Regions from separate parts of the Afifella aestuarii genome, predicted to be linked through region 1. Evidence: riboswitches for the same ligand, from Rfam matches in the RefSeq annotation. Region 1 holds a riboswitch; each other region holds the start of a gene.
The links. Region 1 has a riboswitch for cobalamin ahead of EO094_RS17925 (ABC transporter substrate-binding protein). Riboswitches for the same ligand answer to the same signal wherever they lie in the genome.
Positions count from the first base shown of each region.

Region 1 (10,616 bases):
GTGGCCGCGCCGGTGTCGGCCCGAAGGACATCGACGATGTCGTGGTGCATGCGACGACCGTCGTCACCAACGCGCTGATCGAGCGCAAGGGGCCGCCAGTCGGTCTCGTTCTCACCGAGGGCTTTCGCGACATCCTCTATATCCGCGAAGAGCACCGCTATGACATGTACGATCCGCAGATCGAGTTCGCCGAGCCGCTGATCCCGTCGGAGCGGACCTTCACGCTCAACGAGCGTGTCTTCGCCGACGGCACGGTGGAGAAGGCGGTCGATGCGGATGAGGTTCGCAAGACCATCGCCGAATGCCGCAAGGCGGGCATCGTTTCCGTCGCCGTCTGCCTCCTCAATGCCTACCGCAATGGCGAGAACGAAGAAGCGGTGCGAAAGATTTTTGCCGCAGAGGCGCCGGAGATCTACGTCTCGGTGTCCAGCGAGATCGCCCCGCAGATGCGCGAATATCTGCGCGCCTCGACAGTTGCCATCAATGCCTACACGGTGCCGATCACGCGTCCTTATCTGACCGCGCTCATCGAGGAGCTCGACACGCGCGGCTTCTCCCAGCAGCCGCTGATCATGCTGTCGAACGGGGGTGTCATCGGGGCCGAGCGGGCAGGGCGCTTCCCCGTACGGATGATCGAGTCCGGCCCGGCTGCCGGCGCGCTCGTCGCCTGCTACTTCTCGCGTCTCTTCGGCATTCCGGACCTCATCTCCTTCGACATGGGCGGCACGACTGCGAAGGCCTGCCTCATCCAGGGCCACGAGCCGCTCGTCACCGGCACCTTCGAGGTCGATCGGCGCTACCGCTTCAAGCCAGGCTCCGGCATGCCGATCACGGTGCCGTCGATCGACATGATCGAGATCGGCGCCGGCGGTGGCTCGATCGCCTCCATCGATGCGCTGGGGCTCCTCAAGACCGGCCCGGAGAGCGCCGGCTCCATCCCGGGCCCGGTCTCATATGGTCGTGGCGGCGAGAACCCTTGCGTCACCGACGCCGACGTCGTCCTCGGCATCATCGATCCGGATCGCTTCCTTGGGGGCGACATGAAGCTCGATGCTGCCGGCGCCCGCAAGGCGCTTGGCGCGCTCGGCGAGAAGCTCGGCCTCTCCGCCGAGAAAGCTGCCTGGGGCGTTTTCGAAGTCGTCTGTGAGCAGATGGCGGCGGCGACCCGCACGCACGCCACCGATCGTGGCATCGATTATCGCGGCCTGCCGCTTCTCGCTTTCGGCGGCGCCGGTCCGGTCCATGCCTGTATGGTCGCCGAACTCGTCGACGGCGAGAAGATCATCTACCCGCCCCTTGCGAGCGTGCTTTCCGCTTTCGGCACGCTCGTCACGCCGGCGCAAATCGATCTCGTGAAAAGCCTCGTCTCTCTCCTCGACGCGCTCGACTGGGAGGCGGTCGACGCGACGCTTCAGGCGATGGTCGATGAGAGCCGCGAAGCTCTGAAAGAGGCCGGCATCCGCGAGGAAGACCTCAACTTCACCTTTTCCGTCGACATGCGTTACCTCGGCCAGCAGTCCGAGCTCAGGATCGATCTGCCGGGCGATCCGCGCGCCGCGCGGGATACCGCCGCCATCCGCGATCTCTTCGAGACGGAATACGAGGCCCAGTATGGCCTCAAGCTCGACGACATCGCCATTGAGGTCGTCAACTGGCGCGTGACCGGCAGCGGCCTGAAGCCGGAACGCAAGACCGCGACCGCCGGCACCGGCTCATACGCCGAGGCCGTTCCGACCCGTACCGTCTGGCTCCATGGCGAGCCTCGCGATGTGCCGATCTATCAGCGCCGACAGCTCACTCGGGAAGACGAAGTCGTCGGCCCCGCGATCATCGAAGAACGGGAAACCACGATCTTCATCCTCGAGGGCTGGACCCTCGGCGTGCACGAGACCGGCAGCCTGGTTGCCGAGAAGAAGAAGGACAGCGACTGATGGACGGCGTCGAACTGCAAATCCTCTGGAGCAATCTCATCGGGATCGTTTCCGAGCAGGCGCGCGCGCTCCAGCGCATCGCCTTCAGCCCGATCGTGCGCGAGGCGGGCGATCTCGCCAATGGCCTCTTCGACGAGAAGGCACGCATGGTCGCCCAGGCGGTGACCGGAACGCCGGGCCACATCAATTCGCTCGCGGCGGCGGCCCGCAATCTTCTGAGCGAGATCGACGTCGACAGCCTCAAGCCGGGCGACGTCCTCATCACCAACGATCCGTGGATGTCGGCCGGCCACTTCTTCGACATTACCGTGCTGTCGCCGATCTTCCGCGGCGACCGGATCATCGCCTATGCCGGCTCCACCATCCACCACACGGATATCGGCGGCTACGGCATCGGCTCCGGCGCGCGCGACATCCACGAGGAGGGGCTGTGGATCCCAGTCATGAAGCTCTACGAGGCCGGCAAGCCGAACGAGACGCTCTTCCAGATGATCAAGCGCAACGTCCGCACGCCAGATGCGCTTCTCGGCGATCTCGGGGCGCAGGTTTCGAGCGGCATGATCGCGTCTGAACGCCTCAACGCGCTCTGCGACCGCTACGGCCTCGACGACATCTCCGACCTCTCGGAAGAAATCATCTCCCGTTCTGAGACGGCGATGCGCGAGGCGATCCGCAAGCTTCCGGGCGGCACCTATCACGGCGCTTCGAGTTTCGACGTGCCGGGGGGGCAGACGGTCGAGCTGAAGACCGCCGTCACGGTCGACGCCGAGGCGGGCGAGATCACCATCGATTTTGCCGGCTCTTCGAGGCCCGCATCATCGGGCATCAACGTCGTGCCGGCCTATACGCATGCCTACGCGACCTTCGCGGTGCGCTCCACGCTCAATCCGGACCTGCCGAACAACGCCGGCAGCCTGGCGCCGATCAAGCTCGCGCTGCCGGAGGAATGCATCGTCAATGCGCGCTATCCCTCGCCGGTGAATGCCCGCCACGTCGTCGGCATGTATGTGCCGTTCCCGATCTTGAAGGCGCTCTCCGAAGTCGCTCCCGACCGGGTGGTGGCGGAAGGCTCCGGCGCCGTCTGGACCGTGCAGATCCAGGGCCGCGATGCGAACGGGCGGCCCTTCATCAGCTCCATGTTCAATTACTCTGGCGGCATGGGCGCGCGTGCGACGAAGCCTGGTCTCTCGGCCATTTGCTATCCGACGGGCGTCGCGGCGGTGCCGGTCGAGGTGTTGGAAGCCTCCTATCCGATCGCCTTCACCTGCAAGGAACTGGAACGTGGCACGGGCGGCAAGGGCGCCCAGCCGGGTGGCGACGGCCAGCGCATCGGCTATCGCATGCGCACCAAGACGCCGTGGCTCCTCAACACCATTCCGAGCCGACTGAAGTCTGCGCCGGAAGGCCTGAAGGGCGGCAGCGACGGTTCGCCCGGCCGCTTCGAGATCAACGGCAAATCGGTTCTCGACACGCGCAAGATGGAGATGCAGCCGGACGACGAGGTCTTCATGGTGACGCCCGGTGGCGGCGGCTTCGGAGCCTGAGCGCCGTGATGAAGGTCAATGCGGACTTCGCCACCCGTCTGAAGGACGGCGAGCGGCTCGTCGGCACTTTCGTCAAGACGCCGAGCCCGGCGGTGATCGAGATTCTCGGCTCGGTCGGGCTCGACTTCCTGGTGCTCGATGCCGAACACGCCGCGCTCGGGCGCGAGGCGATCGACCTCTGTCTGCTGGCGGCGCGGGCCGCCCGCATTCCGGTGGTCGTGCGCGTGCCGGTCGCGAGCCTCGAATGGACGATGACCGTGCTCGATTGCGGCGCTGCCGGCGTGATGGCGCCGCATGTGCACTCGCCGGAGGAGGCGACGGCGATCGCGGCCGCGATGCGTTTCGGGCAGGACGGACGCGGCTTCTCGCCGTCGACGCCAGCGGCCGGCTATGGGCAGCGCAGCGTCGCCGAACATTTTGAGCTTTCGGCCAGGGAGAGCGTGCTCATCTGCCAGATCGAGGATCCGGACGGCGCTGCTGCAGCCGCCGAGATTGCTGCCGTTCCAGGCGTCGACGGTCTCTTCGTCGGCCCGGTCGATCTCGGCATTGCCTCTGGTCTGGAGGCGGGATCGGATGAGCTTCGCGCGCTCTGTCGGAAGATCGTTGCGGTTGCCATCGGGGATGGGGCGCGCACGGGCATGTTTGTCGGCCGCGCCAAAGAGATCCCGGACTGGGAGGGAGCGGGTGCGAGCTTCTTCCTTGTCAAGACCGACCAGGGGTTTCTGAGGGCCGGTGCCGCCGCGGCGCTCGCGATCGATTGAGAGCTGGCATCTTTGCCGAACAGACGTCTCGAATGAGGGCATGACAATGAATGTTGCGATCGTCGGCTGGGGCCACACGGCTTTCGGAAAATCCGAGCTGTCCTTCGAAGGGCTCGTCCGGGCTGCGGTCTCGGAGGCACTCGCTGATGCGGGCATCGGCGGCGAGGACGTCGACGCGACCTTTCTCGGCCATTTCAACGCCGGCATGGTGGCGGACGGGTTTGCATCCTCCATGGTGCTCGGGGCGGGCGAGGGCATGCGCTTCAAGCCCGCGACGCGGCTCGAAAATGCCTGCGCCTCGGGCTCGGCCGCGATTTATGCGGCAATCGACGCGATCGAGGCCGGGCGGATCGATGTCGCTCTCGTCGCCGGGGCGGAGAAGATGACCCATCTGCCGGGTGCACAAGTGACCGCCTCCCTCGGCGCGGCGAGCTACCAGAAGGAGGAGGCGGGCGTCTCCTTCCCGGAGATTTTCGCCCGCTTCGCCCGTGCCTATCGCGAGCGTTTCGGCGACCCGAGCGAGGCAATGGCGCGGATTGCGGTGAAGAACCATGCAAACGCTGTCGACAATCCGCTGGCTCAGCTCAGGAAGCCGCTCGACTTCGCCTTTTGCAGCGAGGTTTCCGAAAAGAACCCGATGATCGCGGAGCCGCTGAAGAAGACGGATTGCTCGCTCGTCTCCGACGGCGCGGCGGCGATCGTCGTCTGCCGTGCCGACCGCGCCGGCGAGTTCAAGAAGGCCGTCAGCTTCCGCGCCCGCGTGCAGGTGAACGACTATCTACCGCTTTCAGCCAAGGATCTGACGCGGCTCGAAGGGCCGGCCGAAGCGTTTCGGCAGGCTTATGCGGCCGCCGCAGTCTCCGTCGACGACATCTCCTTCGCGGAGGTGCATGACTGCTTCACCATAGCCGAGCTGATGACGATGGAGGCGATGGGGCTGGCGCGCCCCGGCGAGGCGGGTGCCCTCGTTACGGACGGCGTCACGCACAAGGACGGCAGGCTGCCGATCAACCGTTCGGGCGGCCTGAAGGCCAAGGGCCATCCCGTTGGCGCGACGGGCGTTTCCATGCACGTCATGGCCGCCCGTCAGCTCACTGGGGAAGCGGCGGACATGCAGCTCGCCGATCCGAAACTCGGCCTCTGCTTCAACATGGGTGGAGGCGCCGTTGCCAGTTACGTTTCGATCCTCGAGCCTTTGGAGGTCTGACCCATGAACCTCGCGGACTGGCTTCTTCGCACGGCGCGGCGCATGCCCGAAGCACCGGCGCTTTTGCGTGGTGATGAACTTGTGGCGACCTACGGAGAGTTTGCCGAACGGGCCGCACGGCTCGGGCGCGCGCTCAAAGAGGTGCATGGCGTTTCACCGGGAGACCGGGTCGCGATCTTCATGGCCAATTCGACCGAGTATCTGGAGATCATGTATGGGGTATGGTGGGCCGGCGCGGCCGCCGTGCCGATCAACCACAAGCTCCATCCGCGCGAGGCGGCCTACATCGTCAAGGATTCAGGAGCGGGTCTCGTCTTCATTTCTGAGGGAGACGAGGTGCTGGCGCAGCGGCTCGATGAGGGCGTGCGTCTGGTCACGGCGCCTGGCGCGGCGTACCAGGAGCTCCTTGCCGCCGAACCGCTTGCCGCGCCACATGCGATGTCGTCGGATGCGCTCGCCTGGCTTTTCTACACCTCCGGCACGACCGGCAATCCGAAAGGCGTCATGCTCTCGGTCGCCAATCTGCAGGCGATGAGCTTTGCCTATTTTGTCGATGTCGACGAGGTGCACACCGAGGATGCCGCGCTCTATGCCGCGCCGATGTCGCATGGGGCGGGGCTCTACAACTTCATGTACGTTCTCCGCGGTGCCCGCCATGTCGTTCCAAAATCAGGTGGATTTGATGCGACGGAAATCGTTTCGCTAGCCGGTTCGGTCGGCAGTCTGTCCTTGTTCGCCGCGCCGACCATGGTCCGCCGTCTCGTCCAGCACGCGAAGACGACCGGCTATGACGGCGAGGGGATCCGGACCATCGTCTATGGTGGCGGGCCGATGTACGTCGCCGATATCGAAGAGGCGGTTTCCCTTTTCGGACCGCGCTTCGTGCAGATCTACGGTCAGGGCGAAAGCCCGATGACGATCACGGCCCTCTCTCGCGATCTCGTGGCCGACAGGAGCCATCCGCGCTGGAACGAACGCCTCGGCTCCGTCGGCACCGCGCAATCCTGCGTCGATGTGCGGGTGGCGGACGGCGATGGTCATACGCTCGCCCCTGGCGAGAGCGGTGAGATTTTGGTTCGCGGTCCGAGCGTCATGGCCGGCTACTGGCAAAACGAGAAGGCGAGTGCGGAAACTCTGCGCGACGGCTGGCTCTGGACTGGCGATGTCGGTGTGATGGATGAGGACGGTTTCCTGACGCTGATGGATCGCTCCAAAGACGTCATCATCTCCGGCGGCACCAACATCTATCCGCGCGAGGTCGAAGAGGTGCTCTTGCGGCATCCCGCCGTTCAGGAAGTGTCTGTCGTCGGCCGGCCGAGCCCCGAATGGGGTGAGGACGTCGTCGCCTTCGTCGTCGCGCCGGAGAACACGCCGAATGTCGAAGAACTCGATGCGCTCTGCCGCGAGGAAATCGCCCGCTTCAAGCGCCCGAAGGACTATGTCTTTCTGGATGAGCTTCCGAAGAACAATTACGGCAAGGTGCTCAAAATCGAACTTCGCAGGTTGCTCAGCCAAGCATAAGCGAATCGGGCGGGGCCGCGAACGCGGGGCGTTTGGCTCCACCTGACCGAAGTCCGAAGGATGCGTGTCTGAGCGATCGCGGGCGTGGCGCGCCGGCTTGTTTGAGCCTGCGCAACCGGGACGGAATGTGGCGTGCACCCGGCTTGACACTCCGACACCATCCAGCCTTTATCTCTGTCGATGGTTTCCAGCGAAACGAAGACTTCGCTGGGTGAAAAGGGAATACGGTGCGGTGTAGCCAGTAGGCGCCAAATCCGTGACTGCCCCCGCAATTGTGAGCGGAGAGCGACCCCGAACGATGCCACTGGGCGTGCGACGGAGACCGTCTAACGCCTGGGAAGGCTCGGGGAAGCAGAGACCCGCAAGTCAAGAGACCTGCCGTCATCATGCAACCAGACCCGGCGGGGATGTCGGGGGAAGGATCGAGATGACAATCTTGTCGTCGACGACAATGCGCGAGTCTCTTTTCGGGCAATCCATTCCGCCTGCCCCCGCGGTTCTCTCTCGGAACCAGGATAGCAGACACAATGCACCGAAACGCCGCGATCGGCCTTGCAGCACTGGCCAGTCTTTCGCTCATCGACGCCGCGCATGCGAACGAAACCAGCTACCCGCTGAGCATCGACAATTGTGGACAAACCATCACGTTCGAGGCTGCGCCTGAGCGCGATGTCTCGGTCGGCCAGTCTGCGACTGAGATTCTCTACTCGCTCGGCCTTGGCGACAAGGTCGTCGGGACCTCAGTCTGGTTCAGCGATGTGCTGCCGGAGTTTGCCGAACTCAACAGCGGCATCGATCGGCTCGCGGACAACGACCCAAGTTTCGAAAGCGTCGTTGCCAAGAAGCCGGACCTCGTTGCGGTTTCCTATGAGTGGCATATCGGGCCGCAGGGAATTGTCGGGACCCGCGAGCAGTTCCATGACGTCGGCATCCCGACCTACATCCTTCCGACCGATTGCGTGAAAGACAATTCCGCTGGCGTCGATGGCACCAGGCTCGAGATGTACAGCACCGACGCCCTCTATCGTGCGATCCGCGAACTTGCGGAGATCCACGACGTCACGGCGGAGGGCGAGGCACTCATCAGCGATCTTGCGGAGCGCGAAGCCGTTGCCGTGGAGAAAGCGAAAGAGGCGAAGGCGGACGACGTTTCCGCGGTCTTCTGGTTTTCGTCTGCCGAAATGGACGTCGATCCCTATGTCGCCGGGCGCAAGGGCGTTCCGGGCTGGATGATGGAAAAGCTCGGCGTTCGCAACGTCGTGCAAAGCGACGAGGAATGGCCGACCGTTGGCTGGGAGACGATCGCCAAGGCCAATCCCGACATCATCGTCGTCGCCGAGATGACCCGCCGCCGCTTTCCTGCCGACGACGTCGAAAAGAAGCTCGAATTCCTCAAGACGGATCCGGTCGCCAAGGAAATGGACGCCGTCAAGGCGGGGCGGATTCTTGTCATGGATGCCCATTCCATGGATCCCTCCATCCGCAACATCTCGGCACTCGAGATGCTCGCCGATGAACTTCCCAAGCTGAAATAGCAGAGCCCGGACATGGCCATTCAACGACCCGGCCGCTGGCCGGGTTTTCTGACATCGCTGTCGTCGAAACTCGCAATTCTGGGGGCCGCTCTGATCCTCGGGGCTGCGATCGGAGAGACACGCATCCCGTTGGAAACGGTCGGGCAGGTGCTTGCCATGAAGGTGTTCGGGGGAAGCTATCCTGTCGATCCGATCGACCAGGGCATCGTCTGGAATTACCGCTTCAGCCGGGCAATCGTCGCGGCCTGCTGTGGCGCAGGCTTGGCCGTGTCGGGGCTGGTGCTTCAGACCCTGCTGCGCAATGTGCTCGCTGACCCTTACATTTTGGGGATCTCTGCCGGCGCATCGACCGGAGCTGTGGCTGTTACCATCGCCGGCATCGGCGGCGGTCTCGTGTCGCTCTCGGCCGGCGCTTTCGTCGGCGCCCTCGTGGCGTTTGCGCTCGTCATCGCTTTGGCGCGGGCCGCCGGTGGCTTTGCGGGAACATCGACCGGTCAGGTGATCCTTGCCGGCGTGGCCGGGGCCCAGCTTTTCAATGCCCTGACCTCGCTGATCATCGCGCACTCGGCCAATGCCGAACAGGCGCGCGGCATCATCTTCTGGCTGCTCGGCAATCTGTCCGGTGTGCGCTGGCCTGATGTATGGCTCGCCGCACCCGTCGCGATCCTGGTGCTTGTCATCATCACGGCCCATGCGCGGGCGCTCGACGCGTTCGCCTTCGGATCGGATGCGGCTGCCTCTCTGGGCATCAACGTGCTGAAGACGCAGGCGATCCTGATCGGGGCGGCCGCTCTGGTGACGGCCGTTATGGTCAGCATCGTGGGTGCAATCGGCTTCGTCGGACTGGTTGTCCCGCATGCGGCAAGGCTTCTGGTCGGTCCGCGCCATGGTCGGCTCATCCCGATGACGGCGATCACCGGCGCCGTTTTTCTCATCTTCGCCGACATCGTGTCGCGAATCATCATTCCGGGCCAGGTTCTGCCGATCGGTGTCGTGACGGCGCTCGTCGGTGCGCCGGCCTTCGCGCTGATCCTGGTGCGCGGTCGCGGAGGGGCGCGATGACGCTGACGGCGCATGCTCTCGGCTGGTCCGCCGGCCGCACTCCGATCGTGTCGGACATCGATCTGACGATCGAGCCTGGCGAGCTTTTCGGTCTTGTCGGACCGAACGGCTCCGGCAAGTCGACATTGTTGTTGCTGCTCTCGGGATTGCGGAAACCATCCCGCGGCCAGGTGATGGTCGGTGATGTCGATATTCAAAAAATCACGCGGTGCGAGGTCGCGCGGCGGATCGCTATCGTCGCCCAACAACTCGATACCTCCGACCGGCTTACCGTCCGCGAGACGGTCGAGCTCGGGCGCACGCCATGGCTGGGACCTCTTACTCCCTTCAGCGCGGACGACGATGAAATCGTGGAGACGGCGCTCGCCGAAACCGGCATTGCGCATCTCGCCGAGCGTCGATGGCAGACGCTTTCAGGCGGCGAACGCCAGCGCGCCCATATTGCCCGCGCTCTGGCCCAAAAGGCCGACATCCTGATCCTGGATGAACCCACGAACCATCTCGATATCCACCACCAGCTTTCGATTCTCGCGCTTGTCCGGCGCCTGCCGATCACGGTGGTCGTGGCTCTGCACGATCTTAATCAGGCGATGGTGTGCGACCGGCTGGGGTTGATGGCGAAAGGGCAGCTGGAGGCAGTGGGCACCCCCAAAGACATCCTGACCGCCACTCGGATCGAACGGGTTTTCGACGTCTGCTCGCGCTCAATCGGCGACCCGGCGAACGGCGAGTCCATCCTGCGCTTTGCGCTATCACAAGAAAATAACCCTGTAGGAGTTTGATCATGAAGGGGGTTCTGGTTCTGGCGCTAGTGCTTGTGAGCGGCTTCGCGCATGCCGAGACCTTCGAGGTGAAGATGCTGAGCCGGGGAGAGAAGGGCGCGATGATTTATGAGCCGGATTTCCTGCGCGTGGCGCCGGGCGATACGATCCGTTTCCTTGCGACGACACCGGGTCATAACGCCCGGACCATCGCCGGGCTGGCGCCCGAAGGTGCGGAGGAAATCAAGACGCCTCTCGGCGAAACGGCGGATGTGGTGGCTGAGACGCCGGGCA
Region 1 is NZ_SAUF01000005.1:810,961-821,576, reverse strand. It holds gene EO094_RS17950 (hydantoinase/oxoprolinase family protein) at 1-1,931, shown strand, start outside; gene EO094_RS17945 (hydantoinase B/oxoprolinase family protein) at 1,931-3,475, shown strand; gene EO094_RS17940 (HpcH/HpaI aldolase family protein) at 3,484-4,236, shown strand; gene EO094_RS17935 (thiolase domain-containing protein) at 4,283-5,443, shown strand; gene EO094_RS17930 (class I adenylate-forming enzyme family protein) at 5,447-6,964, shown strand; cobalamin riboswitch at 7,129-7,361, shown strand; gene EO094_RS17925 (ABC transporter substrate-binding protein) at 7,492-8,499, shown strand; gene EO094_RS17920 (FecCD family ABC transporter permease) at 8,512-9,561, shown strand; gene EO094_RS17915 (ABC transporter ATP-binding protein) at 9,558-10,343, shown strand; gene EO094_RS17910 (pseudoazurin) at 10,346-10,616, shown strand, end outside.

Region 2 (10,616 bases), on a different contig from region 1:
ATCTCGATCGTATGCCTGAGATGCCCCTCGGCCCGTTTCAGCCGCTTGACGACATCGCCGTGTGAACCGTGCTTCATGCAAATCATCCTATCCCCCCGGAGGGGATACGACAATCAAAATAGCTCACCCCCGTTTGCCGCGCTCGTGAGCCGGCAAATGGAATGGAATTTCCGCTTAAGAGGCTGAAAGTGTGGGGAGTTTTGGACGCCGGCAACCGAACGGTCGAGCGAGCCGGTCCTGAAGCCCTAGCCGGCCTCGTCCGTTGCCGTGCAATGCATGTCCCGCTCCACCAGCCGGCCATGCGACATGACGACGGTGCGGGTCGAGACATCGCCGCGGAAACGGTGGTCGTGCGAGACGAGGATCATCGCCTGCGGCAGCGACAGGAGAATCTCTTTCAGCCGCGCCTTGTTGTCGACGTCGAGCGCGTTGGTCGGCTCGTCGAGAAGCAGAACCTCCGGCTCCATCGCCAGAACGGCGGCGAGCGTGACGAGCCGCTTCTCGCCGCCCGAGAGCTTGTGGGTGATGCGGTCGCGGAAACTGACGAGATCGAGCCGCTCCAGAACCTCATCGACGATCGCCATCGCCTCGTCGCGGCTCTTGCCGAGATTGAGCGGCCCGAAGGCGATATCTTCCGCGACCGTCGGGCAGAAGAGCTGATCGTCGGGATCCTGGAAGACGAAGCCCGCGCGACAGCGCACCTCGTGGAAATCCTTCTCCTCGCGCCGCGGAGCCCCGAAGGCGGTGATGCGGCCGCGCGACGGCCGCAACAGCCCGACGATGATGTGCAGAAGCGTCGACTTGCCCGCACCGTTATGCCCGCCGATGCACAGCCTCTCGCCCGGCATCAGACACATATCGACGCCCTTGAGGACCGGCGGCCCCGAAGGATAGGCGAAATGGATATCTGAAAGGGCGATGAGTTCAGACATGCGTCATGGCCTCAGCGGATCGCCTGCGCGCCGATGAGACAGGCGAGGAAGACCGTCACGCCCGTCGCAAACACGACATCGCGGTAGGTGAAGGCGAGCGTGTCGAACAGCGGCATCCGGCCGGTAAAGCCCCGGCATTTCATGGCGCCGAGAATGCGCTCCGACCGCTCGATCGCCCGCACCAGCATCATCCCGACGAGATAGCCGACGGAGCGATAGGTGTGCCGGTTGTTCGAGGGGCGAAATCCGCGTGCCTTCATCGCCATGCGCAGACGCTGATATTCCTGCTGCAGGACGTCGACATAGCGCACGGTGAACATCAGGAGATAGATGAGCTTTTCCGGCACCATCAAACGCCGCAGCGCATGGCCGAGCGTCACCGGCTCGGTGGAGCCGACGAGCGCCATCAAGGCGAGGATCACGGCATTCGCCGTCAGCGCGATCTCCGCCGCCTGCCGCAGCCCCTGCCAGCTCGCCGCAAAGCCGAAGACGGTGAACATCGCATCACCTGGCACGGTGAAGGGCAGCATGGCGATCAGGAAGATGATGAAGCTGTCCATCATCGCCATGCGCTTGAGCGTCCGGGCGACCGGCAGCCGCGCCGACAGCATCAGGAAGAACGCCGCCAGAAGCCCGGTCGCCAAAACGGCGAGATCCTGCAGGCTCACCATCACGATGGCGAAGGCGACAGCAACGACGATGCGGGTGCGCACGTCGATGCCATCGATCAGCGTGCCCTTGGCCTCGCCCGTATCGGTGAGCGCGCGCCGTCCGGCTGAGAGAACGTGGCTCATCGTCAGGCCGCCGTCATCTTGCGCCGGGCCGCGATATAGAACGCGACGCCGAAGATGCCGAAGATATAGCCGATCCCACCGAGGATGCTCTGCATGTCGTGCTTCTCCTTATAGGCGTCGATATCGCGCCTGAGCGGGATCACCTGTTTCTGCACCGCTTCGGTGATCATCTCGTGCTGTGCTTCAAGAAGCGCGGCGAGATCGACGCCGGAGCTTTGGGCGGTCGCCCCCACAGTCCCGTCGCCGGAAGACGCCGGCTCGGCGGCACCGGCCGCAGCTTCGGCAGCGACCAGCGCCGGCGATGAGGCCTCCGCACCGCCGATCTCCGGCAACTCCTCGGCCGACATCCGCACCTGCGCCACATGGCCTGCGCCGAGATTGGCCTTGAAGACGAGCGGCACCGCCTTTTCGGGCTTGTAGGTGAAGGCGCCGGTCTCGTCGGTTACCGTCTCGCCGAGCTTGTTGCCGTTGTCGTCGAACACCTCGACCGTCGCATCTTTCGCCATGTCGCCGTTGGAAAAGCCGACCTCGCCTTCCACGACATCGCCGGACGCATAGACGGATGCGATGACCTTGTGGGCGAGAGCCTGCGACGCGGGCAGAAGAGCCAGGAAAACGAGGGCTGCGCAGAGCTTTCTCATAGCGCGACCTCCTCGGCAGCGGATCGATTGAAAGTGGCGAAGAGCTCCGGCTTGACACGGCGGGCGAGAACCACGGCCGCCCCCGTCACCAGCGCTTCGATGATCATGATCGGGATATGGGCGAAGAAGACGAGCTTGGCGGCCGGGATGAATTCGTCGCCCGACAGCGCCAGAGCGATCGCCACGAACGCAGTCGTCAGCGCGATCGCGAGCCCCCCGCCGATGGCGCCTGAAATCGCGGCGACCGTCAGCGAATTGGAGGCGATCCCCCGCCGGCACAGATAATAGACGATCACTGCCGGCAGCGCGATGTTGAGCGTATTCACCCCGAGCACGGTGAGCCCTCCGAAGCCGAAGAACACCGCTTGCAGAAGAAGCCCGACGAACAGCGCCGGAAAGGCGGCCCAGCCGAGCACAAGCCCGGCCAGACCGTTCATGATGAGATGCACGCTGGAGGGACCGATCGGAACATGGATGAGCGAGGCGACGAAGAACGTCGCGCTCAACACCCCGGCGGCCGGCATCTTTTCCGCCGTCAGCGATTTGAGGCCGAGCGCAATGCCCCCGGCCGCCAACACCGCTCCCCCGATGACGACGTCATTGGCGAGAGCTCCGTCGACAATATGCATCGATCCCTCCTGCCGTCATTCGACGTCGTAGGCGCGCACCCAGATGACGGCGTCCTGCGAGAGCTCTTTGCCCTCGAACTCCGTCTTCGGACCCGAACCGAGCGCGGCAAAGCCCCAGAACCCGGCCTTGGGGACGCCGAAGGTGAAGTAGCCGTTCTCGTCGCTCATCGCGATGACGGCACCGCCCGGCATCGGCGAGGCTTTGGGTTCGGTGGGCTTGTTCTCGTCCATGGAGGGCTCGGCCGCCATGTATTCGACTTCGATCTCGGCACCCGCGACCGGCTTGCCTTCCGACAGGACGCGGCCCGTAAAGGTGGAGCCGGCCAGAATGTTGGTCGGGCGATCGAGCGGCACGATTTCCGTCGCAAGCCCTTTGGGCTCGGCCCAATCGGTCGGCAATTGCGCCCGGTTCAGATAGGCCTTGGCGATCTGCTGGATGTAGATGTCCTCGCTCTCCTCGTAATAGGGCTGAGGCACGACGACGAGCGTGTAATCGCCGGCGCGCTTCGCCGGCAGCGTGGCATCGAAGGCTTGCGCGCTGTTTTCCAGCCCCTCGAAGGAGATCGGCTTCAGGCTGTCCTTGAGATCGATCTTCTTGCCGCGGAAGACGGCGTAGAACTCTTCCGGCGCGCCCATATCCATGACATGGCCGTTCTCGAAGGGATGCCAGAAGATGAGCTTCAGCGGCACGTCGCCCGGCTCGGCGAGATTCACCTCGGGCGTATAGATCAGCTGAAAATGCGCTTCGGCTGCGGCGGGAAGAAGAAACGCCGCCGATGTGAGGGCGGCACAGGCAAACTTACGAAGGTTCATTCGTATCGTCTCTCCAATGACTGCAGCGGACGAACCGCGACAGTGATGCGGAAAGGACGATCGGGGTTTTGGCGAGGATTGGGCGCAAATCGGATTCCTGGCGCCGTTCCACCGCCAGACGCTCACCCCGGCGTCCGTTGCGGTGCGGCACCGGTGGCCCGGCGTCGCGCGTCAGCGGCAGGTCTCCTGGCTTGCGGGTCACAGCATGGCTTCGTCTTCCCAGCGCCAATGCGCCAGTGACATGTTGAAGCCCTGCTCGCCGCTCACAGTTGCGGGGGCAGCCACGGTTTTGGTCCCTGCTGGGTACGCCTCACCGTGTTCCCTTTTAATCCGGTCGCTTTGCGTCCGGAAACCGTTGACGCCCCCATCTGCCGGCGAATGGCCATAATTGTCAATGCCGTGCACGTTGAGCAGCCATGCCCGACACGGCGTTCCTTTGCCGGCAACGGACCACGCCGAAGGGTGCCCGAGGGCACAAAAAAGGCCGACCGCACATGGCGGCCGGCCCTCTCAAACTTGCGTGGCGTCGCTGTCTTCAGCGCGCGGCGACCTGCTTGTCGCCCGCCCCGGTTTTTGGCTTGCTGCTCTTGCGCAGCATCCGCTCCAGACCGGCCTGGGCGCCCTCGTTGCCGCGGCCGCCGTCGCGGCGGGCCCCGTCACGCCGGCCATCCGAGCCACCTTTGCGGCTCTTGGGCGCGCCGCCCTCGGCCCGCTTGGCCGAACGGCCTCCTTCGGCACCTTCCGGCCTGCGGTTGCGGCCGCCTTTCGGGGCGTCGCCGTTGCGGCCTTCATTCCGCCCTTCGCTCCGCCCTTCGTTGCGCCCATCGGAGCGAGCTTCGAAGGCCGCGGGTTTGTTGCCCGAACGCCGGCGGTTGCGTGAGGGAGAATTGCGCTTGCCGGGCTGGCGTGATCTTTCGTCGCGCCGCTCGCCCGCCTGCTGGCGCACGCCTGCAGACGGCGCCTCATCGGTTTCACCGACTACCTCGGCCCCGGCCTGGTTCGCGACTGCCTCACGCCGAGGGGCCGCGCCATGCGCGTCGATCCTCTTGCCGATCAGCTTTTCGATATCGCGCAGAAGACCCCGCTCGGAATGATCGCACAGCGAGATCGCGATGCCACTCTTGCCGGCGCGCGCGGTCCGCCCGATGCGGTGCACATACGCTTCCGGCACGTTCGGCAGCTCGAAATTGACGACATGCGAAACGTCGTCGATGTCGATGCCGCGCGCTGCGATATCGGTGGCGACCAGAACGGCGACACGGCCGTTGCGGAAGGCACCGAGCGCCTTTTCACGCTGATTCTGGCTCTTGTTGCCGTGGATCGCCGCCGAGCGCAGGCCCGCCTTGTCGAGATGCTGGCTCACCTTGTCGGCACCGCGCTTGGTGCGCGTGAAGACGATCGCCCGCTCCATATCGGCAGCGCCGAGGAGATCGACGAGCATGTCGCGCTTGCCGGCACTCGCCACGTTGATGACGCTTTGTGCGATCTGCTCGATCGGGCGCGACACCGGGGCGACGGAGATTTCCGCCGGCTGGTGGAGAAAATCGCCCGCGAGCTTGCGGATCGCCGGCGGCATCGTCGCCGAGAGGAGAACCGTCTGGCGCTCGCGCGGCATCTTGGCCAGGATCTTGCGGATCGCCGGCATGAAGCCGAGGTCGAGCATCTGATCGGCCTCGTCGAGCACGACGACGTTGGTCTGGTCGAGACGGACGGCGCCGGTCTGCATATGGTCAAGAAGACGGCCAGGCGTCGCGATGATGAAATCGACACCGCGCGACAGCGCCTTCACCTGCGGTCCGGGCCGGGCGCCGCCGATGACGACCGCCGAGGACATGTTCACGAAGCGCCCATAATTGCGCACGCTGTCGGCGACCTGCTGGGCAAGCTCGCGCGTCGGCACGACGATGAGGGCATGGCATGTGCGCGGCGCGGCCGGCACCATGGTGCGGCTGAGCTTGTCGAGCAGCGGCAGCACGAAGGACGCCGTCTTGCCGGTTCCCGTCTGCGCCGTGCCGAGAAGATCGCGGCCGGCAAGCATGGTCGGGATGACCTGCTCCTGAATCGGAGTCGGATTGGTATAGCCTTCGGCGGCAACGGCACGAAGGATCGGCTCGGCGAGGCCGAGTTCATTGAAAAGTGTCAATATGAGCTTTCTCGTCGCGGCCAGCCTGAGACGGCCGGCGCGAGCTGTGTCACTTGGTTTTGGAAGCCTGCGTAGATCAGCTGCCGGGAGCTTACGCCTCAACGGGCGCCTTCGGGGCAACGATCGATACGGAAAGTTGCTTGTGACCACCGACGGCGACGAACGCCTCTACGCGCGGGGTCATCACGCCCTTGAACCACGCCTTGCGGCAATTGGCAACCGCAATCGCGTTCCCTGCCGCCGAAGCTTGCATGAGCGAGGCATTTGAAGCCGCCGCTTCTCTTGCCGGCACCCGCCGGCGCGCGTATCTCCGGTCCATTCGCGCGCCGGCCGGACAGAGCGTCCGAACCCTTGGCATTTCGCAGCCTCCGCGCCGGCTGCACATCGGCTTCGCCCCGGCCTTTCAGAGGATCTCGTCTCGTGACCCGCCTTATCGCTCCGACCCGTCTTTGGAAGGATGGCCGCTTTGAGACCGGCCTTGCCGTGGAGATCGAGGCGGGCGCGATCGACCGCATCCGGCCGCTTGGCCCGCGTGAGACGCCCGATCTCACCCCGCATCTCCTCATCCCCGCCCTCACCGACCTTCAGGTCAACGGCAGCGGCGGCGTCATGCTCAATTCCGATGCGAGCCCCGCCGCGATCGAGACGATCATCGCAGCCCAGCGGCGCCTCGGCACCGGCTTCCTGATGCCGACCCTCATCACCACGACGGCCGAACGCATGCGCGCGACCGCCGAGGCGGTGATCGAGGCCTGGGGCATGCCGGGTCTCCTCGGCCTGCATCTGGAAGGCCCGCACCTCAACCCGGAGCGCAAGGGCACCCACGACGCCACCCATATGCGGCCGATGGATCGCGCCACCCTGGCGATCTTGGAACGTCTTCGCGCCGCGGATATCCCGGTCATGCTGACGCTCGCGCCGGAAATCGTCCCCCCGGACCTCATCCGTGAAATCGCGGCGATGGGCGTCGTCGTCTCCGCCGGCCACAGCGCCGCCGATGCCGCGGAGACGGAGGCTGGCCTTGCCGCGGGCATTGCCTGCTTCACGCATCTCTACAACGCCATGCCGCCCATGACCTCGCGCGCGCCCGGCCTCCTCGGCACGGCGCTCGCGAGCGACGCCTATGCCGGCATCATCGTCGACGGCCATCATGTCTCCTGGCCGATGGTCGCGATCGCCTGCCGCGCCCGTCCGCTCAGAAACCGCACCTTCCTCGTCTCCGACGCCATGGCGACGGTCGGCGGGCCCGACCATTTCGTCCTCTATGGCGAGGAAATTCGCGTCCGCGATGGGGCCCTCGTCAATGCGGCGGGCGCTCTTGCCGGCGCCCATGTCGACCTTCTCACCTGCCTCAGGAACGCCGTCTTCCATGTCGGCCTCCCCCTCGAAGAGGCCGTCGCCATGGCGACCGACATCCCGAATGCGGCGATGCGGCTCGTCCCTCCGACCCTCGAGCCCGGCCGCCCCGTCGGCGAAATCCTCGCCCTCGATACGGACCTGACCCGCATCGGCATCTGAGGCGCCGCCGCACCGCTGACACGATCGCGCGCCAGGCCTCGCTTTCATCGAGACACAGCGCCAACCGCGTAGAGAGGGACAAATGCAGCCTATCGAGACGGACCGGCTGATCCTCAGGCGTTTCGAGAAGCGCGACGCGCCCAGCCTCTTCGCCTATTTGCAGGAGCCGGCGGTCAGCTGCTTTTTCTCCATGCGTCTCGCCGATCTCGCCGCGGCGGAAGACGAGGTGAAAAGGCGCGCCGAAAGCGACAGCGATGTCGCCGTCTGCCTTCGCGACACGGGCGAGATGATCGGCGATCTCTTCGCCGTTTTGGAAGGCGACGACACCTATGCGCTTGGCTGGAACTTCAACAAGGCTTTCTCCGGCGCGGGATATGCGACGGAGGCCGCCCGCGCCCTCTTCGCGCATCTCTTCACGACAAAAGGCGCGCGCCGTCTCTATGCCTATGTCGAGGACACCAATTATCCCTCGCAGCACCTCTGCGAACGGCTCGGCATGCGCCGCGAAGGCCTCTTCATCGAATACGTCTCGTTCATGAAGGACGAGGCCGGCAATCCGATCTTAGAAAACACCATGCAATACGCAATCCTGCGCAAGGAATGGGAGAGCAGGGCCGGGCTCTGACACGCCGCGGACAGTCCCGGGCCGCGCTCCGGCGCCACGCCGTCACGCCCTTCCGGGCGCGAAAGACACCTCGTCGAGCCCGAGCCACGCCGCCATCTTTTCGAGTTCGCCGGAGAGCGCGTCGCGGCTTTCGTCCGGCGCATCCTCCTCGAAATGCACCGACTGCACGAGAAGCCGTGTGTTCGGTCTGTCTGCCTTGAGATCGACGCGGGCCACCAGATTGTCGCCGAACAGGAACGGCAGCACATAATAGCCGTACTGGCGCTTGTCCGCCGGCACATAGATCTCGATGCGGTAGCGGAAGCCGAAGAGGCGCTCGGCGCGATCTCTTTCCCAGACCAGCGGATCGAACGGGGCAAGCAGCGCCGTCGCGTTGATCCGGCGCGGGCGGCGGGCACCGCGGTGGAGCCAGGCGTGACGCCAGCCCGGCACGCTCACGGGCAACAGGACCCCGTCCTCGGCAAGCGAGGATATCGCCTCTTGTGCCGGCCCCGGCGGTTGCCGGAAATAATCCCGCAATTCGCGATCCGTCGCGATGCCGTGCGCCCGTGCGGCACGCTCGATCAAGGCGCGATGGGCATCCGCCTCAGAAGGCGTCGGCTGATCGAGGACAGAGGCGGGCAGGACGCGCTCGGGAAGGTCGTAGACCCGCTGGAAGTTTCCGCGTCGCGTCGCCGTCGTCAGGTGACCTGCCCAGAACAGCCATTCGAGCGCCCGCTTGGTGCCGCTCCATTCCCACCAGCCCGGACGGCCCTTATGCGCCTCGAAGTCGGAGACGGACAGCGGCCCCTCCTCACGGATCCGCTGAAGCACCGCCATGGCTTCCGCCCGATGCTCGCGCGCAAATCGGCGCATCGAGGTCCAGCCCGCCTCGCCGCGATCGGCCTGCGCCATGCGCCAGCGCAGCAAAGGCTGCACCTCGAACGGCACGAGCGAGGCTTCGTGCGCCCAGTATTCGAACAATTTGCGCTGCCGTTTTGGTCCCCAAGCAAGCCTGTCGAGAAGATCGCGGTCATAGGCGCCGAGCCGGGAAAAGGCCGGAAGGTAATGCGCCCGCGCCAGAACGTTGACGCTGTCGATCTGGTGAAGCTGAACCCGGTCGAGAACCCGGCGCAAACTGGCAGAGGTCGGATTGGCCGAACGGGCGGCACCAAAGCCCTGTGCCCCGAGCGCGATCCGGCGCGCTTCGGCCATGCTGATCCTGTCGAGATGATCCATTCCGTTCCTGCGGCGCCCTTATCTTTCCTGACACCCTAGCAGACCGTCTCGCATACCCGGCACGGGCCGGAAACGTTCTTCGGACGGAAAAAGCCGTTGACTCTTATTCTTATTAAATGAACAAACTGGCCGATATATTTTGAATTGGAGAATTTCTTTGGATCTGGCATCGCTCGCCATCTTCCGCACCGTGGCCAGGGAAGGGAGCATCACCCGCACGGCTCATCTCCTCGGGCGGGTGCCTTCGAACGTCACCACGCGCATTCAGCAACTCGAGGCCGAGATCGGCGTGCCGCTGTTTCAGCGCGACAGAAAGGCCATGACGCTCACGGCCGAGGGCGTGGCCTATCTCGACTATGCCGAGCGCATCCTCAATCTCGCGGAGGAAGCAGAACAGGTCGTCAATCCGAAAGAGCCCGTCGGCACTCTGCGCATCGGCTCGATGGAATCGACCGTCGCGGCCCGCCTGCCCCTGCCCTTGGCCGAGTTCAACGCAAAATGGCCGGAAGTGACGATCGAGCTCGTCACGGCGCCGACCCGCCAGCTCGTCGACGCCCTGCTCGCGCATCGGATCGACTGCGCCTTGATCGCCCTGCCGCCGGACGACGCGGGGTTTGGCCCCGACGAGGTGGCGACGACGCCGCTCTTTCGCGAAGAGCTCGTGCTCCTGCTGCCGCCCGGGCACCCGGAAATCGAACGCTCTGAGGAGATCAAGCCCCGCGCGCTTGCCGCATTCGCGCCCGGCTGCACCTATCGCCGGCTTGCCGAGGAATGGGTGACGGATGGCGGCACCACGCCCGCACGGCTTCAGTTCCAGGAGGTCAGATCCTACCACGCCATGGTCGCCCTCACCGCGGCAGGAACCTGCTTCTCGCTGCTGCCGCGCAGCGTTCTCGATCTCGTGCCGGATGCCGATCAATTCACGATCAAGCCGTTGATGAAGATCGACACCTGTTTCGCCGAAAGGCCGGGCTTTAAGACCCCGGCTGTCCTGCAATTCCGCGAGACGCTTCGTGCTTTCTCGGACATCGCCGAGAGCCCCTATGCCCCGCAATAAGATGCCACCCAATGAACGGCTGGCGGGGATCGCCGCCGCCCTCATCCTCGTCATCGGCATGGGTTTCGGCCGCTTCGCCTTCACCGGCCTCTATCCGTTGATGGTCAAGAGCGGCCAGATCTCCGTCGAAGGCGGTTCCTACGCCGCATCCGCCAATTATGCCGGTTACCTCATCGGAGCGCTGCTTTTGGGCCTCGTCACGGGCGCAGCCGGCCGCAAGCTCTGCGCCTTTTCCGCCATCGCGAC
Region 2 is NZ_SAUF01000001.1:801,028-811,643, reverse strand. It holds gene EO094_RS03685 (metal-sensing transcriptional repressor) at 1-77, opposite strand, end outside; gene EO094_RS03680 (energy-coupling factor ABC transporter ATP-binding protein) at 246-932, opposite strand; gene cbiQ (cobalt ECF transporter T component CbiQ) at 944-1,726, opposite strand; gene EO094_RS03670 (cobalt ABC transporter permease) at 1,729-2,367, opposite strand; gene cbiM (cobalt transporter CbiM) at 2,364-2,996, opposite strand; gene EO094_RS03660 (DUF4198 domain-containing protein) at 3,012-3,809, opposite strand; cobalamin riboswitch at 3,969-4,181, opposite strand; gene EO094_RS03655 (DEAD/DEAH box helicase) at 4,345-5,952, opposite strand; gene EO094_RS03650 (N-acetylglucosamine-6-phosphate deacetylase) at 6,373-7,470, shown strand; gene EO094_RS03645 (GNAT family N-acetyltransferase) at 7,553-8,095, shown strand; gene EO094_RS03640 (winged helix-turn-helix domain-containing protein) at 8,138-9,313, opposite strand; gene EO094_RS03635 (LysR family transcriptional regulator) at 9,471-10,370, shown strand; gene EO094_RS03630 (YbfB/YjiJ family MFS transporter) at 10,357-10,616, shown strand, end outside.
Region 2: it holds a riboswitch for cobalamin, as region 1 does, so the genes downstream of both, EO094_RS03660 (DUF4198 domain-containing protein) here and EO094_RS17925 (ABC transporter substrate-binding protein) in region 1, are expected to answer to the same signal.

Region 3 (10,616 bases), 730 kb from region 1:
GTCTTATGCAGCCGCCTTGGGCGGGCTCGATGCGTTGGTCTTCACCGCAGGCATCGGCGAGAACAGCCCCTCGATGCGAGCGCGGATCTGCGAGAAGCTCGGCTTCCTCGGCATTGCCATCGATAGCGACGCCAACGAGGCGCCGGGCGACGACGGGCGGATCAGCACCCGTGATTCCAGGACGGCGGCCATGGTCGTGCCGACCGACGAGGAAAAGATGATCGCCATCGACACACTTCGCCTGACCGAAAAGGCGAGAGCAGAAGCCGCGTGAGGCAGGAACGATGAACAGCCACGCCGACGACATCCTCGCCCGTGCAGTCAGCGTCTTCAACAAGACGCCGGCTCGGCAGGGTTACAAGGGCCGGGTTCATGTCGGGGTCGACCTCGGCACGGCCTATACCGTCCTCGTCGTTCTCGACGAGGACGGACAGCCGCTCGCCGGGCGCTATCAATTCGCGCAGATCGTGCGGGACGGCCTCGTGGTGGATTTCATCGGCGCCATGCAGATCCTTTCGCGCATGAAGGCGGAGGTTGAGGCGGATCTCGGCTTCGCGCTCGAGAGTGCGGCGACCTCCTACCCTCCTGGCGTTGCGCCGGCGGAGGTGAAGGCAACGCAGAATGTCGTCATCGGTGCAGGGCTCGAATGCGAGCATTTCGTCGATGAACCGACAGCGGCCAATGCCCTCCTGCAGATCAAGGACGGGGCGGTGGTCGACGTCGGCGGCGGCACGACGGGCGTTGCGATCTTCAAGGATGGCGAAGTCGTCTATACGGCCGACGAGGCGACTGGCGGGACCCAGTTCACGCTGGTGCTTTCAGGCGCTCTCGGCGTTTCTTTCGAGGAGGCGGAAGACATCAAAAAGGACCCAAAAAGGGCCCGTTCACTTTATCCGCTGGTCAGACCGGTTATGCAGAAGGTCGGTAGCATCGTCGCCCGCCACATCGCCCCGTACGACGTCAAGACCATCCATCTGGTGGGCGGCACCAGCGGGATGCCCGGCATGGCCGACATCGTGGCCGAGATGACCGGAATCCCGACGAAGCTGCCGTCTCACCCGATGTTCGTGACGCCGATTGGCATCGCCATGCATGATCGTGAAGACAAAACAGGCGCGCCGCCCCAGAAATAGGCGGCGCGAAGATCATTGCGCGTCCGGCACCGGCTCCTTCTCGCTTCGGCGGAACTGCGCCGGCGTCATGCCTGTCTCACGCTGGAACAGGCGATAGAAATTGGTGACGTTGGCATAGCCGACCTGCTCGGCGACCGCTTCGTTGGTCGTGTCGGTCGTCAAGAGCAGATCCTTGGCCGCCTCGATGCGCTTCTCGGTGAGAAACTGCTTGTAGCTGATGCCGACACATTCGCGAAAACGGTGCGCAAGGTGCGACGGGCTGAGATGCGCGACATTGGCGACAGCCGAGAGCGACATGTTTTCATCGGCATAGTTTTCGGAAATGAAGGCGATCGCACGCTTGACCGGATCTCTCTCCGGCGCACAGGGCGTGGCAGCCGACGTCACGTCCCGCGCGATCTCCGCATCGGAGGCGGACGAGGACGCACTCAATTCCGTGCAGATCTCACCGTGGAGCTTCCGCAACAATTCGCCAAGCTTCGCCGGACGGATCGGCTTCAGAAGATAGTCGAGCGCACCGATCTTGAGAGCGCGTTGCACATAGGCAAATTCATCATAAGCCGTGAGGAAGATGAGCCGCGTGCGCGGCAGCTCGGCCTTGATGATCGCCGCCGCTTCCAACCCGTCCACGCCAGGCATCTTGATGTCGATCAGAATAAGCTCAGGATGCTCGCGCCGCGCCAGCTCCACCGCCTCGGAGCCGTTCTTGGCCTCCCAGACATTGGCGAAGTCGAGCGCCTCCGCCGCCACGACGCGGCTGACCGTCGAGCGAATGATGGGCGTGTCGTCGGCCACCAAAAGGCCGGGCCGAACCGAGGACTCCTGCTGAAAAGCGCCTTGAAACATGGACGCAAAACGCTCAGTGCGTGCGAGCTCAAGCATTTTCGAGCTGCGCATAGTCGCCGAGTGGCCAGGAAAGCTCAATTCGGGTTCCCTCATTCAATCTGCTTGTTACTTTTAGATCGAAGTCGTTGCCGTACTCGCTGTCGAGCCGGGTGATAACGCTCTGCAGTCCGAGAGCCGCGCGGCTGCGCTCCGCCTGCTGCAAGACACAACGATCGTTGTTGAGCGCGGCGACCTGAGCCTCACTCATCCCCGCGCCGTTGTCATAAACCTCGATCAAGCCGCGATCGCCTACCCTCCGGGCCGAAACGCGCACACGCACCGGCCGCGAGAGCGCTTCCACCCCATGCACGATAGCGTTCTCGGCAAGCGGCTGCAGAACCATGCACGGGACCGGCCAATTGCGCAGGCTTTCGTCGAGATCGACTTCGATGCTCAGGTGGTCGCCGAAGCGAAGCTGGTGGAGGCGCAAGCAGCGTTCGATCATGTCGAATTCTTCGCTGAGCGGTACCGAAGTGGCGAGATTGCGCAGGCTGTAGCGGAGGATGTCGCTCAGCATATAAGCGACCTCCTCGGTCTTCACCGCCTTCTCCTCGAAAGCCGTGTAGCCAATGAGCGTCAAGGAATTGAACAGGAAATGCGGATTGACGCGCGCCTGCAACGCCCGCAACTGCGCATCCTGCAGCGCCTTTTCCGTGGCCGCCTTGGCTTTCACCTCTTTGAGGAGGCGCGCCTGGATCAGGTTCGTCTTGCCAATCTCGATGATGTGGCTCGCCGCCAGCATCAGCATCTCGACAGCGGAATCGAGGCGATCTCGATCGGCCGCCGGCATGGCATAGACGGCTTCCTCGAGTTCAGCCGGAGCAATGCCAATTGAACCGTTTCGGTCGAGCACGTTCTGGATCGTGCGCTCGCGTTCACTTTCGAGCATCACCTGGCCGCACAAGAGGCAGCCGAGATATTCGTCCTCGATGATGATCGGCGCGGCGACGTCGACGAGCCCGGCATGGCAGACATAGGTTGCCGGCCGGCCAGACCGGTAGGCGGCGAGGCCCCCGCAGGCATCGCATGCATGACAGCGCCGCAACCCTTCGGGGGTGGAACGCATCAAACGACACACAGGCTGGAAATTGCTTGTTTTGGTGACGGGAACCCCGTCGCGACCAACTGTCACCGCCGCCATATCCATGGCCTTGGCAAACGTGTCCTGGATCCTCTGCAACGTCGGGACGTCGACGAAGTCCTGGATCCGCCACTTATGAGTTGGGAAATGCTCTTCCATCAAGATGACCGACCTGCCCAACGCCGAAAGATGACAAGCAAGCGCAAGCGCTGCCCGCCGTGATTTTCGTCGCTGGATGCAGACCCCGACATCCCTCGTTGTACGCCGACAGCCCACACAGCCCGACGCACATCACCGGCAGGTCTCCTGGCTCGCGGCACCAAGCAAGGGCTACCTTCCCAGCACTTTCGCGCCAGTGGCACTCCCAGCCCTGCTCTCCGCTCACAGTTGCGGGGGCAGCTACGGTTTCGGCCCCTTTTTGGTAGGCCTCACCGTATTCCCTTTTCATCCTTGCACTCTCGCGCTCGGAAACCGGTAACGGGCTTTTACTGGCGCTAAGAGAGGCATATGTCAAGTCGGCAAGGCCGCTAACGCTTTCGTTACCCACCGGCAATAGGAGAAAATTCTATTTTCGGTTTATTTTTAGCGCGTGCAGGTTGCTTTTTGCCATAAAACGGCCATTCGAAGCTCCAATATTCGTAATATTTACATCGGAATTGGAGGGTAATACTTCGATGTATGACGATTTCTACAGGCGCCCGCGCCCCGATCCGGCCATAATGCCACATGTTGCCAGGTCTCGACACCCTCTTCGTCTGGCCTCAGAGGCATCACCCCACGGGACGAATAGCGCCTTTCAGTACAGGATTTTTGCAACAGAGGCGGACTGCCCGTGTCCCCTCCAGCAACCTCCTCTGGGTCGCCTCCTCCGGACACCCCTTCGAGCACGGAGGTGGCCGATGCCGTCAAAGCCTCGGCCCGAACTATAGAGCCTGACCATCCCCGTCGAAGAAATGGCAATGGGCGGGATCGAAGCTCAGCCAAACGCGCTCGCCCGTCGTCACATCGCTGATCCCAGCCGTCTCGACGGTCACGAGATCATCCTCGCCGATATTGGCATAGAGAAGCGTGTGGTTGCCGAAAGTCTCGACGACGACGATCTCGGCCGCAATACCTTCGGTCTTCTCGCGGCTGAACTTGATCTCATGCGGACGGATGCCGAGCACGACATCGTCCCGATCGATCGCCGCCGCCGGCGCTTCCGGAAAAGCCATTTCGACCCCGTTCGGGAGCTTGAGGCAAGGACTTCCCTCCGATGCTCCGGCGACGCGCACCGGCAGGAAGTTCATCTGCGGGCTGCCGATGAAGCTCGCCACGAAACGGGTCTTCGGCTTGCCATAGAGTTCGAGCGGCGTGCCCACCTGCTCGATGCGCCCCTCGTTCAACACCACGATGCGGTCGGCGAGCGTCATCGCCTCGGTCTGATCGTGCGTGACGTAGATCATCGTGGCGTCCATGTCGCGATGCAGGCGCGCGATCTCGATGCGCATCTGGGCGCGCAGAGCTGCGTCGAGGTTGGACAAAGGCTCGTCGAACAGGAAGACCTTCGGATCGCGCACGATCGCACGACCGATGGCGACACGCTGGCGCTGTCCGCCGGACAATTGCCGCGGCTTGCGCTGGAGAAGCTCCGACAGGCGCAGCATTTCTGCCGCTTCCGTGACCTGCCGCTTGATCTCCGACTTCTCGACCTTCGCCTGCTTCAGGCCGAAGCCCATATTCTCTTCAACGGTCAGATGCGGATAGAGCGCGTAGGACTGGAACACCATCGAGATGCCGCGCTTGGCAGGCGACAAATCTTTCACCGAACGCCCCTCGATCAGAAGGTCGCCGGAGGTGATCTCCTCCAGCCCCGCAATCAAGCGCAGGAGCGTCGACTTCCCGCATCCAGACGGTCCGACGAAGACGACGAATTCTCCGGGCTCGACACCGAGGTCGACACCGCGGATCACCTCCGCGGCCCCGAACTTCTTACGCACGCCTCGAAGTTCAACTTGCAGCTCTCGGGCCATGGCGGTCACCTCGTTCAAACGAATGCCGATGGTTTGATGACGGGGACGTTTTCGCCCGCCACAGGATTGAGACGGCGGCGCACCATGGCTGCCGCTCCGATGAGACCGGAATCGTTACCATGCTCGGTCGCCAAGATCCGGGCATCATCAACCAGATACGGCCAGGTGTTTGCCCGAAGGTGGCGACGGATACGGTCCAGCAGAAAGCCTCCGGCGAGCGAGATGCCCCCGCCGACGACGCAAAGCTCGATGGCGGTGAGATTGATCATCGTCCCGAATGCCTGGGCGATGTAGCGCCCCATCGTCTCGAATGCCGCGTCGGCTCGTGCATCGCCGGCCAGAGCGCGTTCGCGCAAAAGGCTCATGCTGAGATCTTCGGCCGCTTCTCCGGTCTCCGCGGCATAGGCGGCGATGACGGCCTTGCCACCCGCAAGATCCTCAAACGTACCGTGAAGACCATAGCGTTCATACGGATGACCCGGCTCCAAAACCATGGCGCCGAATTCCGGCGGCTTGCCATCACGGCCGCGCACGATGCGCCGATCGATGACGAGGGCGCCGCCAATGCCGGTGCCCACCGTGATGAGGGCAAAGCTCGAAACGCGCCTGCCGACACCGAACTCCAATTCGCCGAGCGTGGCAGAGATCGCGTCGTTGTCCGTCGCGGCGGGCACGTTCAGCCGCCTGGCGAGCTCAGCCGCAAGCGAGCCGCCCTGAAGAAGCGGAACATTTCCGGTGCCGTCGAGCGGCAGGCCGGTGGCGGGATCCGCATAGCCAGGCGCCGCGATCCCGATCGCTTCGGGCGCAGCTGAGACCGTACGCGCCAAGGCATCGAGGCTTTCGGCAGCCCCCTCCACGAGGGCTTCGAAGCTTGCCAGCGAAGGAAAGGGAAGTGCGCTCTTGGCGACGACGACGCCGTTGCCGTCGACGATGCCAAGCTTCACCGAGGATCCACCGACATCGACCGCAAAAAGGAATTCGGGCGTCAAACGGCCTCTCCGACCTTGATGCCGAGCCGCTGCGTCATGCCCGGATAAGGCATATCCTCCGGCACGAGCCCGCGTTCCGCGGCAAGATCGACTGCGAGCCACTGAAACGGCACGACGGCGCTCAAGGTATCGAGACCTTGCGTCGGCTCTTCCGACGCCGGCCAGACGATCCCCTCAGGCTCCTTGCCGGTGAGATCGAAGATGAAGCCGGTAAGGCCGTAATGCGCCATTGCCGCCACGACACGGCGTGCCAGATCGAGCTCGTCCGCGTTCGAAGCAAGCGCAATCGTCACGCTCTTCTTGGTGAGGCCGTGCAGACGGCCGTGGCTCGCCTCCTCGGTTTCGAGGCCAAAGGAGGGAATGCCGGCCATTTCCGCCACTTTCAACGAACCCTCCAGGGCAGAACCGTAATGCCGTCCCTGCCCCAGCACTGCGATCACATCGGCACCGGCGAGCTTCGGCGCCATGTTGGTCGACCAGATGCGCGCCGTCTCGATCAGCTGCGCATAACCGTCGACGAAACCACGCGCCGCTGTCGGCATCGTCTTGCCGCTCAGCGCCATGCCGATCAAGCGAAGCGCCAAAACGCTCGCCGTGTAGCCCTTGGTCTTCGGCCCGACGGTCTCGTCCTCGACCGGAAGCCAGACGAGCTTCACATCACAGGCGGCAAGCGGCGCATCTCGTCCGGCCGTCACCACGATGACATCCATGCCCTCTTTGCGGGCCTGTTTCGTCGCCGCGATCGTATCGCTGCTGTTGCCCGACTGGGACAAGACGATGGCAAGGCTCTTGGCGACGCGGCGCTCGCCGGCCTCGGCCAGGAAGGTCAGCGGGCTGCGCAGCGCAAGCTCGGCAGGGAGACCGGAAAAGCTGTCAGAGGCGGCAAGGAGCGCATTCATCGAACTGCCGGTGCCGATCAAAATGACGCGTTCAGGCTCCGATTCCGGGAGCGCCGCTTCGATCTGTGACGGCAAGTCGGACAGGACTTTCTCGACCGCCGCCGGTTGTTGGGCGATAAAGTCACTGATTTTCATGGTCATAACGCAGCCTGAGGATCCGTATCGAGGAAGTTGATTGACGTAATGGGTCCCTATTAATCAAAACGTTTTGGAAAACTCAACCATTTACAGCGAGACGGAGTGCGATGTCGCTTCAGGGCACAAACCTCGAACATGCGAGAAGACGCAATCGCCGCGTGGCGTTCGAAGCGGTTTTGAAACACGGCCCGCTGTCGCGCTCAGAGATCGCCCGGATGACGGGCCTCACCTCGCAGACCGCCTCCAACATAGCCGGGGAATTGATCGCACTCGGCCTCATCAAGGAGACCGGGCGTCGCCTCGGTCGCAAGGGCCAGCCAGCCACCGAATATGTGGTCGACGAGGAAGGCGCCTACACGATCGGCATCCACCTCGATCAGAACCAGCTGGTCGGCCTGCTCGTCGACGTTCTGGGGCACATCGTTGCACGCACCGCGCTTCCGATCGCCCGCCAAAATCCGGGCGAGGTCTTGCCTCTCGTGGAGCGGGCCGTCGACGGCCTGGTCAACGGAAACGACGAAATCCGGCGGCGCCTTCTCGGGCTCGGCGCGGTGATGCCGGGCTTTTTCGAGAGCGGCACCTTCGCATCACGCGGCCCCCTCACGATGGAAGGCTGGCTCGATTTTCCGCTCGCCCAGGAGCTTTCCGGACGTCTCAACCTGCCGGTTTTTGTGGATAACGACGCGACAGCCGCGGCGATCGGCGAAAGTCTCTACGGCTTCGGCCAGACCCATCCGACCTTCATTTACATCTATTTCGGCCTCGGTCTCGGCGGTGGCATCGTCATCGACGGGCGCCCCTTTACCGGCGTGCGGCAAAGAGCGGCGGAACTCGGCCATCTCATCGTCAATCCCGGCGGCAAGCCCTGCGCCTGCGGCAATCGGGGCTGTCTGGAGCGCTACGTCTCGCTGCACAGCGCCTACGAGGCGATCCTTCAAACCGAGAACGAATGGCAGGGCGCAAGCCCCGAGCTGCTCCTGAAAGCCTTTCAGACGGGCAATAACGCGCTCGCAAAGTGGCTCGACGACGCCGCCTACTATCTGCGCATCGCCGTCAACGGGCTTGAGAATCTCTTCGACCCGAGCGGCATCGTCGTGGGAGGCTTGCTTCCCGACCCGATCCTGACCGCCCTCGTCGAGAAGACTTTTCCACTGTTGCCGAGCTCCGCGGCGGATCCAGGGACCCGAGGCGCACGGCTCATCAAGGGCGACGTCCGCTTCGATACGCCAGCGGCAGGAGCTGCAGCTCTGCCGATGTCGCGCCTTCTGCATCCGCTTGCGAAGGAAGACGGGCCAGAGCTGGAGAATGCCGCAGGAGCCGGCCTTTTCGGAGCGCTTTGAGCGCCGAAGTGGGGCGCTGTGCGGGCTCGGAACGGGCGCTCGCACCTCACTCGAAAGAGTGCGCGCCGCCGTCCAAAGGGTGCACCCACTCAGGCCCTATCGGCAGATTTTTGCAGTGCAATAAGGGCGACAGGCCAGGCTAACGCCCGTTGACAGACAATTTTGCCCTTGATCTATTTAGCAAAACAATTTGAATTATTAATCCTCGCGGTTTCGATGTCGCTGGAACTGTCCGCAACTGAAATGGAGTCCAAGTGCATGAACATTTTACGCCTCAGTGCGGCCACCGCCTTGGTCGCATCATCGCTCGGCCTGGGCATGGCCGGCCCCGCCTCGGCGGAAACGACCATCAATGCTCTCTACATGTCGCAGGCCTCCTACAACGAGGCCGATGTCCGCAGCATGACAGAGGCCTTTGAGAAGGCGAACCCCGACGTCAAAGTCAATCTCGAGTTCGTCCCCTACGAAGGCCTGCGCGACAAGACCCTCCTCGCCAGCAGTTCCAGCCAGGGTTACGACGTTGTCCTCTTCGACGTGATCTGGACCGCGGAATATGCCAAGCGCGGCATCCTCGCCGATGAGACGGACAACATCTCCTCTGAGGTCAAAGACGAGATTTTCCCCGGCGCCTGGACGACCGTGGAATATAACGGCCACTATTACGGCATGCCGTGGACGAATAGCTCCAAGCTCTTCTTCTACAACAAGGAAATGGTCGAGAAGGCCGGTTTCGATCACGCTCCGCAGACCTGGAGCGAACTCGTCGAGCAGGCCAAGGCGATGAAGGAGCAGGGTATCGTCGAATACCCGATCGTGTGGAGCTGGGCGCAGGCGGAAGCCGTGATCTGCGACTACACCGTGCTTCTCGACGCCTTCGACGGCAAGTTCCTCGACAAGGACGGCGCTCCGGTCTTCCAGGAGGATGGCGGCCTTGAAGCGCTGAAGTTCATGGTCTCCACGCTCGACGACGGCATCACCAACCCGAATTCGACGGAATATCTCGAAGAGGATGTGCGCCGGGTGTTCTCGAGCGGCCAGGCTGCGTTCGCCCTCAACTGGCCTTATATGTACAACCTCGCCAACGATCCGAAGGAATCCGACATCAGCGGCAAGGTCGGCGTCATGGCACCGCTCGGCGTTAAGGACCGCACGGAAGCGTCCGGCGTGAACGGCTCCATGGGTCTCGGCGTCACCGCCAACAGCGACAAAGCCGACATCGCCTGGAAGTACGTCCAGCACATGTCCTCGCCGGAGATGCAGAACAGTCACGCAGAGCGCAGCCTGCCGATCTGGAAGGCTTCTTTCGAGAATTCCGAGGTCATCTCGGGTCGCGAGGATCTCATGAAGGCTGCAAGCAACGCTTTCACCGCGATGATCGCCCGTCCGACCCTGCCGAACTACCAGGAAGCGTCGAACATCCTGCAGGTGTCGATCCAGGAAGCCCTTCTCGGCGCCTCCTCCCCGGAAGACGCCCTCGGCTCGGCCGCCGATCAGCTTAAATCCCTGACCGACCAGTAAGGCCTTCCTTCGATGCGCTCATCCCTATCGTATCATTCCAGGCAGCGTCTGACTGCCTGGCTCATGATCGCGCCTCTCGCGGTCGGTGTCCTGATCATCGTCGGATGGCCGTTCCTCGACACGATATGGATGAGTTTCACCTCGGCACAGCTGACCCAGTACACAGGCGACTGGGTCGGCCTCGACAATTACATCCGCGCCTTCCGCTCGCCGCAAGTTCGCGGCGCGCTTGCGACGACAATCTTCTTCGTCGCCCTCACCGTTTCGCTGGAACTCGTTCTCGGCGTCTTGGTGGCTTTGCTGCTTGATCAGCCGCTTTACGGCAGGCGCTTCTTTCGCGCGCTCCTGATCCTCCCCTGGGCGCTGCCGACAGTGGTGAACGCCATGTCGTGGCGGCTGATCTACAATCCCGATTTCGGCGGTCTCAACGCGGTTCTGACGCAGATCGGCCTCCTCGATTCCTATCAGAGCTGGCTCGGCTCGCCCGCGACCGCGATCTACGCCATCGCCGTCGCCGACATCTGGAAGACGGTGCCGCTCGTGGCGATGATCACGCTCGCCGCCCTGCAAGGCGTACCGCGCGAACAGCTGGAAGCCGCGCATATCGATGGCGCCTCGCCA
Region 3 is NZ_SAUF01000005.1:80,510-91,125, reverse strand. It holds gene EO094_RS14650 (acetate/propionate family kinase) at 1-274, shown strand, start outside; gene eutJ (ethanolamine utilization protein EutJ) at 285-1,133, shown strand; gene EO094_RS14640 (response regulator transcription factor) at 1,146-2,015, opposite strand; gene EO094_RS14635 (PocR ligand-binding domain-containing protein) at 2,008-3,258, opposite strand; cobalamin riboswitch at 3,379-3,590, opposite strand; gene EO094_RS14630 (ABC transporter ATP-binding protein) at 4,023-5,111, opposite strand; gene EO094_RS14625 (ROK family protein) at 5,126-6,100, opposite strand; gene EO094_RS14620 (SIS domain-containing protein) at 6,097-7,140, opposite strand; gene EO094_RS14615 (ROK family transcriptional regulator) at 7,296-8,477, shown strand; gene EO094_RS14610 (extracellular solute-binding protein) at 8,742-9,995, shown strand; gene EO094_RS14605 (carbohydrate ABC transporter permease) at 10,059-10,616, shown strand, end outside.
Region 3: it holds a riboswitch for cobalamin, as region 1 does, so the genes downstream of both, EO094_RS14635 (PocR ligand-binding domain-containing protein) here and EO094_RS17925 (ABC transporter substrate-binding protein) in region 1, are expected to answer to the same signal.